4 regions of the Martelella sp. FOR1707 genome follow, and region 1 is predicted to be linked to each of the others. Evidence: predicted binding sites of a transcription regulator. Region 1 holds the regulator's gene; each other region holds the start of a gene.

What was found. Region 1 encodes PhoB, which activates phosphate uptake and scavenging genes when phosphate is short. Its sites were predicted from a motif close to TGTCATNNANCTGTCAT; they were not measured.
Region 2: the regulator PhoB is predicted to act here: its motif matches at 1,665-1,681, upstream of V6765_RS08825 (YdcH family protein).
Region 3: the regulator PhoB is predicted to act here: its motif matches at 2,645-2,661, upstream of V6765_RS19890 (alkaline phosphatase).
Region 4: the regulator PhoB is predicted to act here: its motif matches at 2,134-2,150, upstream of V6765_RS16615 (DUF1045 domain-containing protein).

Annotation. Positions count from the first base shown of each region.
Region 1 is NZ_JBAKFP010000005.1:367,203-371,399, reverse strand. It holds gene pstB (phosphate ABC transporter ATP-binding protein PstB) at 1-470, shown strand, start outside; gene phoU (phosphate signaling complex protein PhoU) at 484-1,203, shown strand; gene phoB (phosphate regulon transcriptional regulator PhoB) at 1,226-1,909, shown strand; gene V6765_RS16035 (hypothetical protein) at 1,921-2,106, opposite strand; gene V6765_RS16030 (orotate phosphoribosyltransferase) at 2,272-2,967, shown strand; gene V6765_RS16025 (carbohydrate kinase family protein) at 3,004-3,930, shown strand; gene V6765_RS16020 (M3 family metallopeptidase) at 3,946-4,197, opposite strand, start outside.
Region 2 is NZ_JBAKFP010000003.1:189,903-194,099, forward strand. It holds gene V6765_RS08815 (5-(carboxyamino)imidazole ribonucleotide synthase) at 1-966, opposite strand, end outside; gene purE (5-(carboxyamino)imidazole ribonucleotide mutase) at 963-1,472, opposite strand; gene V6765_RS08825 (YdcH family protein) at 1,727-1,900, shown strand; gene V6765_RS08830 (DUF6665 family protein) at 1,995-2,348, opposite strand; gene rpsA (30S ribosomal protein S1) at 2,670-4,197, opposite strand, start outside.
Region 3 is NZ_JBAKFP010000007.1:273,642-277,838, forward strand. It holds gene V6765_RS19880 (ABC transporter ATP-binding protein) at 1-277, opposite strand, end outside; gene V6765_RS19885 (hypothetical protein) at 305-760, opposite strand; gene V6765_RS19890 (alkaline phosphatase) at 827-2,584, opposite strand; gene V6765_RS19895 (DedA family protein) at 2,685-3,335, opposite strand; gene V6765_RS19900 (hypothetical protein) at 3,328-3,684, opposite strand; gene V6765_RS19905 (ribonuclease D) at 3,895-4,197, shown strand, end outside.
Region 4 is NZ_JBAKFP010000005.1:495,740-499,936, forward strand. It holds gene phnN (phosphonate metabolism protein/1,5-bisphosphokinase (PRPP-forming) PhnN) at 1-218, opposite strand, end outside; gene V6765_RS16610 (alpha-D-ribose 1-methylphosphonate 5-triphosphate diphosphatase) at 223-1,362, opposite strand; gene V6765_RS16615 (DUF1045 domain-containing protein) at 1,359-2,114, opposite strand; gene V6765_RS16620 (N-acetyltransferase family protein) at 2,246-2,779, opposite strand; gene V6765_RS16625 (Bax inhibitor-1/YccA family protein) at 2,902-3,657, opposite strand; gene V6765_RS16630 (hypothetical protein) at 3,924-4,127, shown strand; gene V6765_RS16635 (ABC transporter permease) at 4,146-4,197, opposite strand, start outside.

The DNA.
Region 1 (4,197 bases):
TTCCGAAATCGATCTACGAGAACGTCGCCTATGGCCCGCGCATTCACGGCCTTGCCCGCCACCGCGCCGATTTCGACAGGATCGTGGAGACCAGCCTGCAGAAGGCCGGCCTGTTCAACGAGGTCAAGGACCGGCTGCATGAGCCCGGCACCAGCCTTTCCGGCGGCCAGCAGCAGCGGCTCTGCATCGCCCGCGCCATTGCGGTCAGCCCCGAAGTGATCCTGATGGACGAACCGTGCTCGGCGCTCGACCCGATCGCGACCGCGCGCGTGGAAGAGCTGATCAGCGAGTTGAAGCAGAATTACACCATCGTGATGGTGACCCATTCGATGCAGCAGGCCGCGCGCGTTTCCGAACGCACGGCGATGTTCCACCTCGGCTACATGGTCGAGGAGGACGACACCGACACGATTTTCACAAATCCCGCGGACCAGCGCACCCAGGACTACATCATGGGCCGGTTCGGTTAAGGAGACGCACAAGATGGCACACTCGCATATCATATCGGCCTTCGACGAGGAGCTGAAATACCTCCAGCGCCGTATCTCGGAAATGGGCGGCATGGCGGAAGAGATGGTCTCGCAATCCGTCGTGGCGCTGGTCAACACCGATACCGAACTCGCCGAAAAGGTGATCGCGGAGGATCTGGCGCTGGACGATGCCGAGCGTGAGGTCGGCGAAAAGGCGATCGTCACCATCGCGCGGCGCCAGCCGGTAGCGGCGGACCTGCGCGAAATCATGGGCGCGATCCGCATCGCCGCCGACCTCGAGCGCGTCGGCGACATGGCCAAGAACACCGCCAAGCGGGTGATCTCGGTGCAGGGCACCGGCGTGCCGCGCAAGCTTGCCCATGGTATCGAGCATCTGTCGGAACTGGCGCTGCTGCAGCTCAAGGAAGTGCTCGACGCCTACACTTCGCGCCAGGCCGACAAGGCCAATTCGATCCGCGAGCGCGACGAGGAGATCGACGCGATCTACACCTCGCTGTTCCGCGAGCTTCTGACCTACATGATGGAAGATCCGCGCAACATCACCACCTGCACGCATCTTCTGTTCTGCGCCAAGAACATCGAGCGCATCGGCGACCACGCCACCAATATTGCTGAAATGATCTACTACATCGCCACCGGCTCGCAGCCGCAGGGAGAACGCCCGAAGGACGACATGTCGCCCTCGGTCGGCTCCGGCGAGAGCAAATCCTGACACCATGTGACGAGGGCACGAGATGGTTCCGAAGATTGCAGTTGTCGAAGATGAAGAAGCGCTGAGCGTTCTGCTGCGCTACAATCTCGAATCCGAAGGCTATGAAGTCGAGACGATCGCGCGCGGCGACGAGGCCGAAATTCGGCTTCAGGAGCGGGTGCCGGACCTTTTGCTGCTCGACTGGATGCTGCCGGGCGTTTCCGGCATCGAGCTTTGCCGCAGGCTGAGGATGCGGCCGGAAACCGAGCGCCTGCCGATCATCATGCTGACGGCGCGCGGCGAGGAAAGCGAGAAGGTGCGCGGCCTTGCGATCGGCGCCGACGATTATGTCGTCAAGCCGTTCTCGACGCCTGAACTGATGGCGCGGGTCAAGGCGATCCTGCGCCGGGCCCGGCCGGAAGTGCTCTCCAGCGTGCTCAAATGCGGCGATATCGAGCTTGACCGCGAGACCCACCGCGTCCACCGCAAGGCCAAGGAAGTCCGCCTCGGCCCGACCGAGTTCCGGTTGCTCGAATTCCTGATGACCTCGCCCGGAAGGGTGTTCTCCCGCTCCCAGCTTCTCGACGGCGTCTGGGGCCACGACATCTATGTCGACGAACGCACCGTCGACGTCCATGTCGGCCGGCTGCGCAAGGCCCTCAACTTCTCGCAAATGCCCGACGTGATCCGCACCGTGCGCGGCGCGGGCTATTCGATGGAAGTGTAAGGCAGTGCCTCTCAGCCGTCCCCTTCTCCCCGTGGGGAGAAGGTGGCCGAAGGCCGGATGAGGGCAGCGGCATCGCCATGGTCGTGGCGCTCGCGGGTCACTTCAACGTCCGGGGTTCTCCCCTCACCCGGCGCATGCGCGCCACCCTCTCCCCTCCGGGGCGAGGGGTAGAAGGCTGCGATGGCAATGGGTTTCATCGGCGCCTCGCCGTTGGGCGCTCCGCAAATACCGCCCCCAGACATTGCGATATCGCATCGTTTCCTTATCCTGAGGCCATCAAAGCGCTGCTCTTTCGGCAGCAGGCAATTGATTTTTCCCTTCAGACAGGGCACGGACAGACCCATCAGACAAAAGGAACCGAGATGACGCGCGCGAGTTTTACTGAGCCGGCGGTGATGGCCGACCTGATGGCCCGGATGCTGTGGGAAATCCAGGCGGTGCATTTCTCGCCCGACGAGCCCTACAAGCTCTCCTCCGGCCTTGTAAGCCCGGTCTATATCGACTGCCGGCGGCTGATCTCGTTTCCGCGGATCCGCTCCACCCTGATGGATTTCGCCGCAGCCAAGATCATGGCCGAGGCCGGCTTCGAACAGTTCGACTGCGTCGCCGGCGGCGAGACCGCAGGCATTCCCTTTGCAGCCTTTCTCGCCGACCGGCTCGACCTGCCGATGATCTATTGCCGCAAGAAGCCAAAGGGCTACGGCAAGAACGCGCAGATCGAAGGCCATATGCCGGAAGGCGCGCGGGTGCTGGTGATCGAGGACCTGACCACGGCGGGCGGCTCGATGTTCAACTTCATCGATGCGATCCGCAATGCCGGCGGCATCGTGAACCACGGCATGGCGCTGTTCTACTACGATATTTTCGCCGAAGCCGGGAAACGTTTCGATAATGGCGGCGTTGACCTACATTATATCGCAACATGGCAGAACGTGCTGGCGGTGGCGCGCGAGAAGAAACTGTTTGATGACAAGGCGCTCGATTCCGTCGCCGATTTTCTCGATCAGCCGATGGCATGGTCCAAGGCGCGCGGCGGCATTGACCAGCTGCCCGCCTGACGCCGCGAACGCGATAAAACGAACTGGGAGAAGACAATGATCCTTTGCTGCGGCGAAGCCCTTATCGACATGCTGCCCCGTGAGACCACAAAGGGCGAGCCGGCGTTTTCGCCCTATGCCGGCGGCGCGGTCTGCAATACGGCAGTGGCGCTTGCAAGGCTCGGCCGGCCGACCGGCTTCTTCTCGGGTATCTCATCGGACCTGATGGGCGATATCATCCGTGAAAAGCTCGATGCCTCCAATGTCGACCATTCTTATGTCGCCACCTCCGACCGGCCGACCACGCTCGCCTTCGTCAAGCTGGTGAACGGCGCGGCGAGCTACGCCTTTTATGACGAGAATACCGCCGGCCGGATGATCACCGAGGCCGACCTGCCGGAGATCGGCGATGATTGCAGCGCCATGCATTTCGGCGCGATCAGCCTGATCCCGGAGCCCTGCGGCTCGACCTACGAGGCGCTTTTGATGCGTGAAGCGGAGAGCCGCGTGATCTCGCTCGACCCCAATATCCGCACGAGCTTCATCACCGACCCCGACAAGCACCGTGCCCGGATCGAGCGGATGGCGGCGAAAGCCGATATTCTCAAATTCTCCGACGAGGATCTCGACTGGTTCGGGCTGGAAGGTTCGCTCGACGACAAGGCCCGCCACTGGATTGCAGCCGGTGCCAGCCTCGTTGTCGTGACCCGCGGCGGCGACAGCACGATCGCCTACACCGCTAAAGAGAAGGTCGAAGTGGCAAGCGAAAAGGTCGAGGTGGTCGACACCGTCGGCGCCGGCGACACGTTTGACGCCGGCATCCTCGCCTCGCTCGACCTCGCCGGCCTGCTCACCAAGGACAAGGTGAAGACGCTTTCCGCCGATGCCATCCGCGATGCGCTGGCCCTTGGCGCAAAGGCCGCCGCCGTCACCGTATCCCGCGCCGGCGCCAACCCGCCCTTCGCCCGCGAAATCGGACTATGATCGGGGGCTGGTTCCCTACACCAGCCCGCGGCCCTTCAGCATTGCCTCAGGGCCCGGCATGCGGCCCCGGAACGCCTGATAGGCCGCCTCGGGCGCGACAGAGCCGCCTTTGGTGAGGATTTCCGATTTGAGCTTGCCGGCGGTTGCCGGGTCGAAGACGTTGCCGGCCTCCTCGAAGGCCTCGAAGGCGTCGGCGTCCAGCACTTCGGACCACATGTAGGAATAATATCCTGCGGAATAGCCATCGCCGGAGAAGATGTGCAGGAA
Region 2 (4,197 bases), on a different contig from region 1:
CTCCGGAATCCGCTCCATGTCGTCGCCGATGATGTTATGCATCACGCAATCGCTGTGACGTGACGGGTCGATCAGCGGCAGGCCGCAAACGGCGCGGATATGCTGCTCGAACTGCGAGATGACGCAGGCCGCCTCGGTCCAGTGGCCGGAATTATGAACGCGCGGGGCGAATTCATTGGCAATCAGCCTGCCGTCGCGCGCGACGAACAGTTCCAGCCCCAGAACCCCGACATAATCGAGTCCGATCAGCAGCCGCTCTGCAGCAGCGCGGGCAGCCGCCGCAATGTCCGGCGAAACGCTGGCCGGAACGGTGGAGGTCCGCAGAATGCCCTCGCGGTGGACATTCTCGGCCGGATCGAAACAGACGATCGTGCCGTCCATGCCGCGCGCGGCGATCACAGAGATTTCGCGGTCGAAATCGATCCACTCCTCAAAGATCGCGGGCGCGCCATTGAGCGCTGCGAAAGCGGCCTCCGGATCATTGTCGCTGCCGTCAAACACCCACTGCCCCTTGCCGTCATAGCCGAAGCGGCGGGTCTTCAACACGCCGCGTCCACCGAACGCCTCAAGCGCGTCCGCAAGGTCCTCAGCGGTATCAACCGCCCGGAAACCGGCGGTGGCGATGCCGCTGTCGTTGAGGAAGGTCTTTTCGGTGAGCCGATCCTGCGACACGGACAGCGCGCGGGCCGGCGGATAGACAGGCCGTTCGGCGGAGAGAAGCGCGGCGCTTTTCTCCGGCACATTCTCGAATTCATAGGTGATGGTTTCGCAGGCCCGAGCGAGCTCGGGCAACGCCGCCTCGTCATCATAACCTGCCACGATATGACGGTTCGCGACCTGGGCGGCCGGGCAATCTTCCTGCGGCTCCAGAATGACGGTGCGGATCGAAAGCCGGGCGGCCGCCATGGCCAGCATGCGGCCAAGCTGGCCGCCGCCGATGATACCGATGGTCTTCATGAAACTCATTCGTCCTTGTCGATGGGGTATTCGGCAACGCTTGCCGCCTGGCGCACGCGATATTCATCGAGCCGACCTGCAAGCTCCGGATCGGCCAGCGCCAGAACGGCTGCCGCCAGAAGCGCCGCATTGACAGCGCCGGCCTTGCCGATGGCGAGCGTTCCAACCGGAATGCCCGCCGGCATCTGCACGATCGACAACAGGCTGTCCTGGCCGGAGAGCGCGCGCGACTGCACCGGCACGCCGAAAACCGGCAACGGCGTCAGCGCCGCCATCATGCCCGGCAGATGCGCTGCCCCGCCGGCGCCGGCAATGATGATCTGGAAGCCTTCGGCGCGGGCGCTGCGGGCGAATTCATACATGCGGTCCGGCGTGCGGTGGGCGGAGACGATCCGCGCGTCGTAATCGACGTCGAGAATATCGAGAATGTCGGCGGCGTTCTTCATCGTTTCCCAGTCTGACTGGGACCCCATGACGATGGCGACAGGCGGATTCTTGATCGGGCTCATCGGCATTCCATTGTTTCAACAAATTCGACGAATGTGGCACGCGCCGACCATGCGTCGTTTCGGGCGAAACACGCTCTAGCATCAATCGTTTTCGGTGAAAAGCAAGGCGCCGGGGAGATCCTGCCGGCCTGGGGCAAAATGCCCTCACAAAATCACATTTCCGCCTTCGACAAACGTCTTCGATCATGGCATTCTTACATTGCACTTTGATGACGAGGCGCCGCATCCGGCGGCGCGAAACCAAAGGAAGGACGTGTGCAATGACAGTTCAGACGCATCTTGCCGCTCTCGAGGAAAAGCATTCGGAACTTGAGAGGAAGCTTCACGACGTAATGGCTTCGCCGTCCAGCCCCGACCAGGAAATCGCATCGATCAAACGCAGGAAACTTCACCTGAAAGACGAGATTGAACGCCTCCATCACTCCGCTACTTAAGACACCCCCCTGTCCTCAAACGCCCCGGCAAAAACCGGGGCGTTTTTGTTTGCGTAGCGCGCGCCTGATCGCCGGCTCGAAGCCTGCGCAATGCTCACGTGTCGCCGTCCTTCTCCCGCTTCTTCATCACCCCGATCCTGAGCATCACCTCGCGCGGTATGTCATAGGTCGATTTCAGATGGTGATCGGTGCGCAGCCCCAGATAATCGCGCTGGATGAACAGCGCGAAAGCGCGGTCGGCCGCTGCCTGCACCAGTTCATCGCGGTCCTGATTGGAGCCCGGCGTCTCGTCGTGGCGTCTGAGCGCCGCCAGCGCCTCCTCCAGCCGTCCGCCGATCCGCCCCAGCGCCTGCGCCGTCTCCTGCATGATCTCGTACTGCAGGGCGTCCAGATCGGGATCAAGCGGCCTGCTGCTCGTGCCCGGCAATATCGGTTTCCTGGTGGCCATCGGGGTTCCTTCGTCTGCTCTATCAAAATCGGGAAGGTGCTGCGGGAGTTCAAGCGTCATGGGCAAATGACGGGCAGATAAAACGGCGCACGCATATTTGGCAACCGCCGCTCCCCCTCACCAGTTGCATACGAGCGCCCCTCTCCCCTTCTGGGCGAGGAGGAGCACTTCAGCGTTTTCCGTGCAAGCAACAAGATCGGGCAATGCCGTCTTCCCCTTCTCCCCGTGGGGGAGAAGGTGGCCAAAGGCCGGATGGTACAAAACAAAAAACCGCCGGGCGCTGCCACCCGGCGGTTTTTCTATTCGTGAAGCAAGCGAGGCTTACTGGTCGTCGCGGTTCTTGAGCGCAGCGCCCAGAATGTCGCCAAGCGAAGCGCCCGAGTCGGACGAACCGAACTGAGCCACGGCTTCCTTCTCCTCGGCGATTTCCAGCGCCTTGATCGACAGCATGACCTTGCGGTCGCGCTTGGAGAAGTTGGTGACGCGGGCGTCGAAGACCTGGCCGACCGAGAAACGCTCGGGGCGCTGGTCGTCGCGGTCGCGGGCCAGATCCGAACGGCGGATGAAGGCGGTAATGTCGTCGTGGTTGACGAGCTTCACTTCCACGCCGCCGTCATTGGTGCCGATGACTTCGCAGGAAACGACTGCACCCTTGCGCAGGTCGCCGGAAGCGGCTGCTTCCGTCAGCGCATCCTTGCCAAGCTGCTTGATGCCGAGCGAGATGCGTTCCTTTTCGATGTCCACATCGAGAACGACAGCCTTGACGATATCGCCCTTGTTGTATTCCTCGATGACCTGCTCGCCCGGACGGTTCCAGTCGAGATCGGAAAGGTGCACCATGCCGTCGACATCGCCTTCGAGACCGATGAACAGGCCGAACTCGGTCTTGTTCTTGATCTCGCCTTCGACTTCGGTGCCGGGCGGGTTGGAGAAGGAGAAGGCTTCCCACGGATTCTCGAGCGTCTGCTTGAGACCGAGCGAGATGCGGCGCTTGGCCGGATCGACTTCGAGAACGACGACATCGACGTCCTGCGTGGTCGACAGGATCTTGCCGGGGTGTACGTTCTTCTTGGTCCAGGACATTTCCGAGATGTGGATCAGGCCTTCGATGCCCGGCTCCAGCTCGACGAACGCGCCGTAATCGGTGATGTTCGTGACGGTACCGGAAATCTTCTTGCCTTCCGGATACTTCGCCGAAATGCCATCCCACGGGTCAGCTTCAAGCTGCTTCATGCCCAGCGAAATGCGATGCGTTTCCTGGTTGATGCGGATGATCTGAACCTTGACGTTCTGGCCGATGGTCAGAAGCTCGGTCGGGTGGTTGACGCGACGCCATGCCATATCGGTGACGTGAAGCAGGCCGTCGATGCCGCCGAGATCCACGAAAGCACCGTAATCGGTGATGTTCTTGACGACACCCTCGACAACCTGGCCCTCTTCGAGGTTCTGAACGATTTCCGAACGCTGTTCCGCACGGCTTTCCTCAAGAACGGTCCGGCGCGAAACGACGATGTTGCCGCGGCGCTTGTCCATCTTCAGGATTTCGAACGGCTGCGGCGTGTGCATCAGCGGGGAAACGTCGCGGATCGGACGGATATCCACCTGCGAACGCGGCAGGAAGGCGATGGCGCCGTCGAGATCGACGGTGAAGCCACCCTTGACCTGGTTGAAGATCAGACCTTCAACGCGCTCGCCGGCCTCGAACTTGGCTTCGAGCTTGATCCACGATTCCTCGCGGCGCGCCTTTTCGCGCGACAGGACGGCCTCGCCCAGCGCGTTCTCGATGCGCTCGACATAGACTTCGACTTCGTCGCCGACCTTCAGTTCGCCTTCCTTGCCCTTGGCGCCG
Region 3 (4,197 bases), on a different contig from region 1:
GGAAGTCCTGCATGATCAGGCCGATATTCTCGCCGCGAAACCGGTCCCGCCGGCTTTCCGACAGCACCGAAAGCTCGGTCTCGCCCCAGCGCGCGCTGCCATGGGCGAGGCGCTCCAAGCCGGTGATGATGTTGACGAGCGTGCTCTTGCCGGAACCCGAAGGGCCGGTGATCGCGACCCGTTCGCCGGCCGCGATCTCAAGCTTCGGTATCGTCAGTACAGGACTGTCGAGGCCCGGAAAGGTGACGGCGATATCGTTGAGCGAGAGAGGCAGCATCGGGACTGACCTTTCGGGTATGTCGTTTCAGACCTTGCTGTAGCGCGCGCCGCGCAGGCGCAGCTGGCTGACGAAGCCGGTCTCGGGGTCCACCCAGGAGCCGGTCTCGAGCGTGCCTGTCACCTCGATCATCTGGTTCGGTTGGGTGAATGTCTGCTTGCGGTCGAGATAGACGACCATGATATTGTCCGGCCAATCGGCATCCGAGGAGCAGAACGGGCAGAGCGCCATCGGGATTTCCGAGAGCACGAAGAATTTCGCTTCCGCCTTCAGCGGCGGGGCCATGAAGCCGCGGATCGAGACCTTCTCTCCGGTCAGGGCCTTCACCTTGTCGGAAAACTTCAGGCCGAGCGGGCTGAAGGAGCCGTAGAGCTCGTCAAAGGACAGTTCATCGGCAGCGAAGGCGGGGCGGACGGCAAGGCCGAGGCTGAGCGTGCCGAAGGCGGCTAGCAGGCTGCGGCGGGAAAGGGACATCGCGGTCATCAGATCAGTTCTCCTGGCAGGAGAGGACCGGGCGACGCCCGCCCGGTCCCGTCTTGAAGGTGAAGCTTACTGCTTCTGGCTGGTGCCGAGCGCGAAGGCGTCGGCCAGTACGCCGTAGACGTCGGACTGTTCCATATAGCCCTTGAAGCCGTCGGCGCCGGGGCCGGTGGCCTGCAGGACAACGTCATCGACGGCGTGAACGCCGGTCGAGGCGTCATAGGGCAGGTTGCCGGTGCGCAGAACCGCGCCGGGAACATCCTTGTAGGCTTCGTTGGCGACGTAGCGGCCGTTCTCGTCCTTCACAGCCGGCTCGAACGGACCGTCCATCTTCGGGCGGAAGGTCTCGTAATAGTCGGGGAAGTTGTTGGCGAACATGGCGAGGCGACGCGAAACGTCGATCTGGTCCGGATAGCCGTCGCCGTTTTCATCCGTATAGTTCGGGAAGCCAGCGTCGTCATAGGTCATGACCTTGTTGCGCATCTCGTCGGCTTCGATCTCGTCGTCGATCGTGCCGATGACCGAGAAGCCGTGGGTGTGGTCGCCGGTAACGACGATCAGCGTGTCCGGGTTGGAATTCATCCATTCCATGGCAGCGCCGATGGCCTGGTCGAATTCGATCATGTCCATGACGGCGCGGTCCCAGTCGAGCGGATGCGACATCTTGTCGACATTGGCGGCCTCGACCGTCAGGAAGAAGCCTTCAGGATTCTTCGAAAGCTGCTCGAGCGCCGCCGTCGTCATGTCCACGAGGCCCGGCTGGTTCGGGAACTTGTCGACGCTGCCCTTCTTCAGGGAATCGCGGTCAAGCGTGGAATCCATGTTGCCGGTGTGGAACAGGCCGAGCAGCTTGCCGTCTTCCGGCTTTTCGGCAGACGCCAGTTCGTCGGCGGAGGTGACGACGGTGTAGCCGGCCTCTTCGAACATGGCGATATAGTCGTTGTCGTCCTTGCGCTTGGAGCCGGCGACATCGGACTTCAGGAAGTAGGCGGAGCCGCCGCCGAGGATGACTTCCGGCTTGACGTCGTAGAACATGCCGACGATCTCGGCCTTGTCGCCGCGAAGGCGCGTATGGGCGACGACGGCGGCCGGCGTGGCGTCCTCGATCTCGGCGGTGGAAACGACGCCGATCGACTTGCCGGTCTGGCGGCGCAGCGCCTCGGCAATGGTCTCGACCTTGGGGTCGTCCAGGCTGTCCGGCGTGCGGTCGGCATAGACTCCGAGCGCGTTCACGCGGGTCTTGTGGCCGGTCATGTAGGCCGACATGGTGTTGGCCGAATCGGTCGCGATCGAATGGGTCGAGGAGGTGCCGATCGTGGCCATGTTGTCGAGGTCATCCATGTTCAGGCGACCGTCGGCCTTGCCCTCGGTCATGCCCTTGGACATGATGCGGGCAGCCGTGCGGTGACCCATGGAAAGGCCGTCGGCGACGAAGAAGATGATGTTCTTGGCCTTGGGCGTTTCCGGCGTGGCGTAGACGGTCCAGGTGACTTCCTTTTCCTCGTCGCCGGCCTTGACGGCAACGGTGTAGTCGCCGGCATCTGCAATGGCGAGATCGCGCAGGATCAGGGCGGAGCCGAGGCTCTCGTCATCCTTGCCCTTCTCGTCGGCGACGAATTCGGCTTCCTGGCCGAAGACCTCGGCATAGGGCTTGCCGTTGACGGTGACGTCGATATCGCCGGCGTCATAGACCGCATCCAGCTCGACCTTGAAGTCGAAGGGCGAGGACGACAGCACGGTGGCGCGATCGAGCGGATAGATGGTTGCGGCATTGGCAGCACCTGCAAGGCAGGTAGCGGCGGCGAGAAGTGCGAGACGGGCGCGCATGGGAACCTCTTTGAAAGAGCGTCGGGAAGGGTTAGTGCGCTTCCGCGATAGTCCCGCCGGATAACAATCCGATGACGTTTTTGCTGCGGTTTGATGAACCTCAGGAACGGTAGCGCCGTCCGCGCGGCTTCAGGTAGCGCTTGCGCCGGCGCTTCTTGAGCGAGAAGTGCAGGACGCGGGTGATGTACCAGAACAGCGCAAGCGAAATCACGCCGGCTGCGAGAAAGCCGGTGGCATTGCCCATGACATGGGCGACGGCGATGATGTTGCGGGAGAATATGAAGCCGAGAATGTTATAGGTCGACACCCAGACGGTCTGACCGCAGATGGCCGCGACCGTGAAGGCGCGCCAGCGCATGCCGGCAGCGCCTGCGACAGGGTTGATATAGGGGCTGATCTGGGCCAGCAGCCAGCGGGTGAAGAAGATGGCGAAAACGCCGCGCCGCTCAAGATAGTCCTGGGCGCGGTCCACCAGACGCTGGCGCTTGGGGCCGCGCGCGGCGAACCGCGCCAGATATTTCGCGCCGCCCTTGCGTCCGACCCAGTAGCCGATCTGGTCGGAGGTCGATGCGGCCGCGAGGCAGGCGGCGATCGCCGGCAGCATCGGCAGATCGCCGGAGGCGGCCAGCGATCCGCCAAACAGCATGATCACGGCGGCGGGCATCGGTATGCCGAGACAGGCCAGAAACACGATGAGCGCCATGACCGGAATGCCGTAGACCGGAACCAGCGCCAGAAACTGTTCATTCATCGTCGCCGGCCTGTTCGTGCTCGTCGAGCGCTTCGGCGATCTGGTCTTCCAGTTCCTCCAGCGTCTCGCCGCGCTCCCGCGTGATCCGCCAGAGCGGCAGGCGGCGGCTATGTTCCGGATCGAGGCCGAGCGCCTCGGCGAGGTCGTGCACGGGGATATCGTTGACCATCGCCACATGGCCGAGCGTCATCCAGCTCTTCAGCTCCAGTTCGCGGGGGCTGTGCCAGTAATAGACCGCCAGCACGGTCTTGAGCGCGAGGGCCAGCGTCAGAAGCAGGGCCCCGATAAAGGCGATGGAAAGCGCGCGGTGGCGCTGCCACAATGCGCGGACGGGATTTAGCAGACTCATGGCCGTCCTTTCCGGTTACGCTGAAGGAAGCGGAGTGTCTCCGCCTTGGTCATACTTGCCTCATGCGATAGCCCCTCGGCTGCGATTGCACAACACCCCTGCATGGTCAGCGGCATGGCGAGGTTCTCGGCGGCCGCCGCGTTTTTGGGTATCGTCGCGCGGACCAATCCGCTATGAACCCGGTTCATGACGACAAGACAGGCGATGGAGATGCGCGACATGATCCGCGTGCACAAACAGGATATTCCGGCAGAACAGGCGGCGCGTTACACCGGCGCAATCGCGATCGACAGCGAGACGTTGGGGCTTATTCCGCGTCGCGACCGGCTGTGCGTGGTGCAGATATCGCCGGGCGACGGCAGCGCCGACCTTATCCAGATCGCGCCGGGGCAGACGGAGGCGCCGAACCTTGTCGCCATGCTCGCCGATCCCGAGCGCCAGAAGATCTTCCATTTCGGCCGGTTCGATATCGCCGTGCTCTATCACACCTTCGGCGTGACCACCGCCAATGTG
Region 4 (4,197 bases), 130 kb from region 1:
GAAACCGCAAAGCCGCCCACAGCCTTTTTTGCCGCGAAGGCGTCCGGTGTCATGGTCTCGTGGATCTCGCTGTCGTGGTCGCTCGGCCGGGTGATTACGCGCCGCACCACGGCAAAGCGCGGATGGCTTCGAAGGACGGTAGCTGCGTAGTTGATCACGCTGTCCTTGCCCGCTCCGCTCGGGCCGACCACGACGATCATCCTGCCCGGCTCGGCCATCCGGTCAGGCCACCCGCTTGCCGGCCCGCCAGACAGCGCGGGTCACCGGCGCGCCGGCGGGGCGGTGGACGCGCACCAGATCGGCCCTCAGCCCCGGCGCGATCCGCCCGCGATCGTCAAGCTTCACGGCTCTCGCCGGAGTCGCCGTCACCATCTTCAGCGCGCGCGGCAGGCTGATCGTCTCGATCGTATCGGCGAGGATGAACGGCGCGTAGAGCAGGCTGAAAGGCACGTAATCCGACGACAGCACATCGAGCACGCCGCGCTCTGCGAGATCGCGCGCGGCGATGTTCCCGGAATGCGATTTGCCGCGCACCACATTGGGCGCGCCCATCAGCACCGACATTCCAGCCTTGTGCGAGGCGTTGGCGGCCTCGAGACTCGTCGGAAACTCGGCGACCGCAACGCCATGGCCGATCGCCTCTTCCACATGGGCAAGCGTGGCGTCGTCGTGGCTGGCAATGGCGATGCCGCGGGCGGCGCAGTGGTCGGAGATCATCTGCCGGTGCCGCCCGGCATATTTTTCCGACTGGCCCTGACGCTCCGCGACGAAGGCGGCGAAGGCCTCATCGGAAAGTCCGCGCTTCGGCTTGTAAAAAAGCTCGTATTGGGAAAGATCGGTGAACTGCCGCTGGCCCGGCGCATGGTCCATCAGCGATGTCAGCCTGACATGCGGATCGTTCTCGAAGCCGGCGAAATGCTCCATGACGTTGGCGGCGGAAACCTCGCAGCGTAGATGCAGGAAATGCTGGGCCTTCAGCCGGTTTTCGCGCTCGGCCTGCTGGATCGCGTCGGCCATGTCGCGCATCTCGCCGAGATCGAAGCCGTCGGTATCGTCGGATCCCATGCGCAGGCAGTCGAAAACAGTGGTGATGCCGGACGCGATGATCTGGCCGTCATGGGCCTGCACGGCCGCGATCTTGTCCCAGCGCACGCCGGGGCGCGGCGCATAATGGCCTTCGAGATGATCGGTGTGAAGCTCGATCAGGCCGGGGATCAGGTAGTCGCCCTCCATGTCGTCGCCATGGCGGGTCGGGTGTCCCGAGATGTCAACGATTTCGCCGTCGCGCGCCAGGAGCGCGCCATGCACGATCTCGTCCTCAAGCACGATCCGCGCATTGGTGAAAACGGTTTCGGCGCTCATTCCTCGGTTTCTCCGGCCTCAGTCTCACTCGTACCTGTCTCTTCGGTCCCGAAAAGCGTGGTTTGGCCACCCGTCAGCGGCTGCCAGCGGCGGATGACGAAGGGCGCGCCGCGCCGCTCCTCCATGAACAGCCCGAGGCCGGAAATTTCAAGCGGCTTGCCGACGAAGGGGGCGAAATAATCCTCGATGGCTGTCTCGATCACATGCATGTCGGTTCCGGTCACCGGCCCCGTCAGCGTCATGTGGAAGCGGAAGTCATCGAAGACGTAAGGGTAGCCCCAGCGCTCCAGATTGTCGCGCTCGGTCTCGCTCAGTTCCTCCGGCTTGCGCCGCGCGATCTCCTCATTGGCGAGCGGCGCGCGCATCGGCTCGAAATAGCGCACCACATCGGCGGCGAAATCCTGCAGCATCTGGCTTTCTCCAGCCGGAACGAGGGCGTGGAACTTGCCGAGCTTGCCGAGCTTCAATTCGGGTATGTCGAACGGGCTGTGCTTGCGGCAGAACACGTCGAAGGCGGCCTCCAGCGCTGCCGGCGTGGCGTTGTCGGCTAGCCGGAACGGCGCCTTCAGCGTGGCGTGGAAGCCGTAGCGGGCGGCCGCCGCCGTCACGGCGCTCATCCGGCCGGCGGCGAGCGCGATACTGTCTGGAAACGGCCGTTCCTCGCCGGCAAAGGCGTCGTAGCCGAGCCAGCGGCTGGCGGCAATCGTCAGGGGATGGTCGATGGCGGGAGTGAAATAGATGGCGTAGCGCAAATCGTTTTCCTTGCCCGAAATGAAGGGAGGATGAGGAAAGTGCAGGGATTCGTCCGTCTTTGCAAGGCGTCCCGTCTTCTTCAATGCGCGGCCCGAGCGGATGGTTCCGCCGGCGGCGATGTCACACGCGGTCAAAGCGATAATGGCAGCGGGTCGCTCCGGTTCCCCTCGCCAAGCGGGCGCTGCATGAATACGGTGTCCAACCATTTGCCGTGCTTGAAGCCGGTGCCCGTCAGCCGGCCCGCCTCGGTGAAGCCGAGCGCCGCGTGGAGCGCGATGGAGGCCGGGCTGGCCCCGCCGATGACGGCGACCATCTGGCGGAAGCCGCGCGTCTCGCATTCCTCGATCAGCCGCGAAAGCAGGCTTTTGCCGACGCCCTTGCCGCGTGCTTCCGGAGAGAGATAGACCGAGTTTTCGACCAGCCAGCGATAGGCAGGCCGCGTGCGGAAGGCGCTGGCATAGGCATAGCCGATCACGCGGTCGCCCTCGACGGCGGCAAGATAGGGGTAATGGGCGGCGGTGATCGCGGTCATCCGCGCTTCCATTTCGTCCCGGCCCGGCGGCTCCAGTTCATAGCTCGCGACCCCGTTCAGCACGCTTTCGGCATAGATTTCGGTGATTGCGGTAAGATCGGCGGGTGCGGCAGGGCGGAGGATTACGGTCATGGTCTCGGTCGCGGCGGTTGGAGGGATGCGATAACGATAATCCGCTTACCCTCCTCATGGAAGCGGGCATGAAAAAGGCGGCCCGAAAGCCGCCTTGATCAGGTTGATATCCTCGATCGGGATCAGTTCCGGTTGCCGAGCAGGCGCAGCAGGAACAGGAACATGTTGATGAAGTCGAGGTAGAGCGTCAGCGCGCCCATCACCGCCTTGCGGCCAGCCACTTCATGGCCGTCGCCTTCATAATACATTTCCTTGATCTTCTGCGTGTCCCAGGCTGTCAGGCCGGCGAAGATCAGCACGCCGAGAACCGAGATCGCGAAGCCGAGCGCGCTCGACTGCAGGAAGATGTTGACGATCATGGCGATGATGATGCCGAACAGGCCGATCACCATGAAGGAACCCATCGCCGACAGATCACGCTTGGTGGTGTAGCCGTAAAGCGACAGCGCGCCGAACGAGGCAGCGGTGATGAAGAAGGTCTGGACGATGCTCTGGCCGGTATAAACCAGGAAGATCGTCGACAGCGAAATACCGGTCAGCCCGGCATAGACCCAGAACGCGGTCTGGGCGGCGGCGACGCTCATCTTGTTGATGCGGAACGCCAGAAAGAAGAAGGCGATCAGCGGGGCGAACATGACGAGCCACTTCAGCGGCGAGGCGTACATGACCTGACCGAACTGGGTAAGCTGAACCTGGCCGCTGGCATCGCCCGATACCGAGGCCGTGAAGATTCCAAAAGCCGCGATGCCGGTGATCACGAGGCCAAGCGCCATGAGATTGTAGACGCGCAGCATATAGGCGCGCAGTCCCTGATCGATCTCAGCGCTCGCCTGGGCTCCCGCCTGCGCGTGGTTCTGATAGTTGCGAAGATCAGCCATTGAGTTCCTCTAAAAAAGCCCCTCGTTGCTCACGGTGTCGGGCATCGCAGCATGGCGACAGCCCAGGCGCCGCTGGGGGGCTCCAGCAAGCCTGACGATAATATGAGGGGAATGGCAATGTGATACAAGGCATATCCGTTTGAAATCGGTCGCCAATTCCTCAAATTTTCGTAAGATTGAGCCGTCCGGCCTCCAAAACCGCGACCGAAAGCACCATCTTCCCTTAAAAAGACCCGTTCGTCCGGTCTTCAGATAAGAGGATATTCATGCGCTATTTCATCGCCGTCATTCTGCCGTGGCTTTCGTTTTTCACCATCGGCAAACCGTTTTCGGGGGTCATCTGCCTGATCCTGCAGATCACCCTGATCGGCTGGCCGGTTGCCGCGCTTTGGGCGCTGTTCGCGGTGCAGAACTACTGGGCCGACCGCCGTAACGCCGAACTGATGGACGCGCTGCGCCGCGACAAATAGTCTCATTTCTCCAGGCCCTCAAAGCTCGCGCAGATAGAGCGCGGGCTTCTGGCCGAGCAGATGCCAGGTG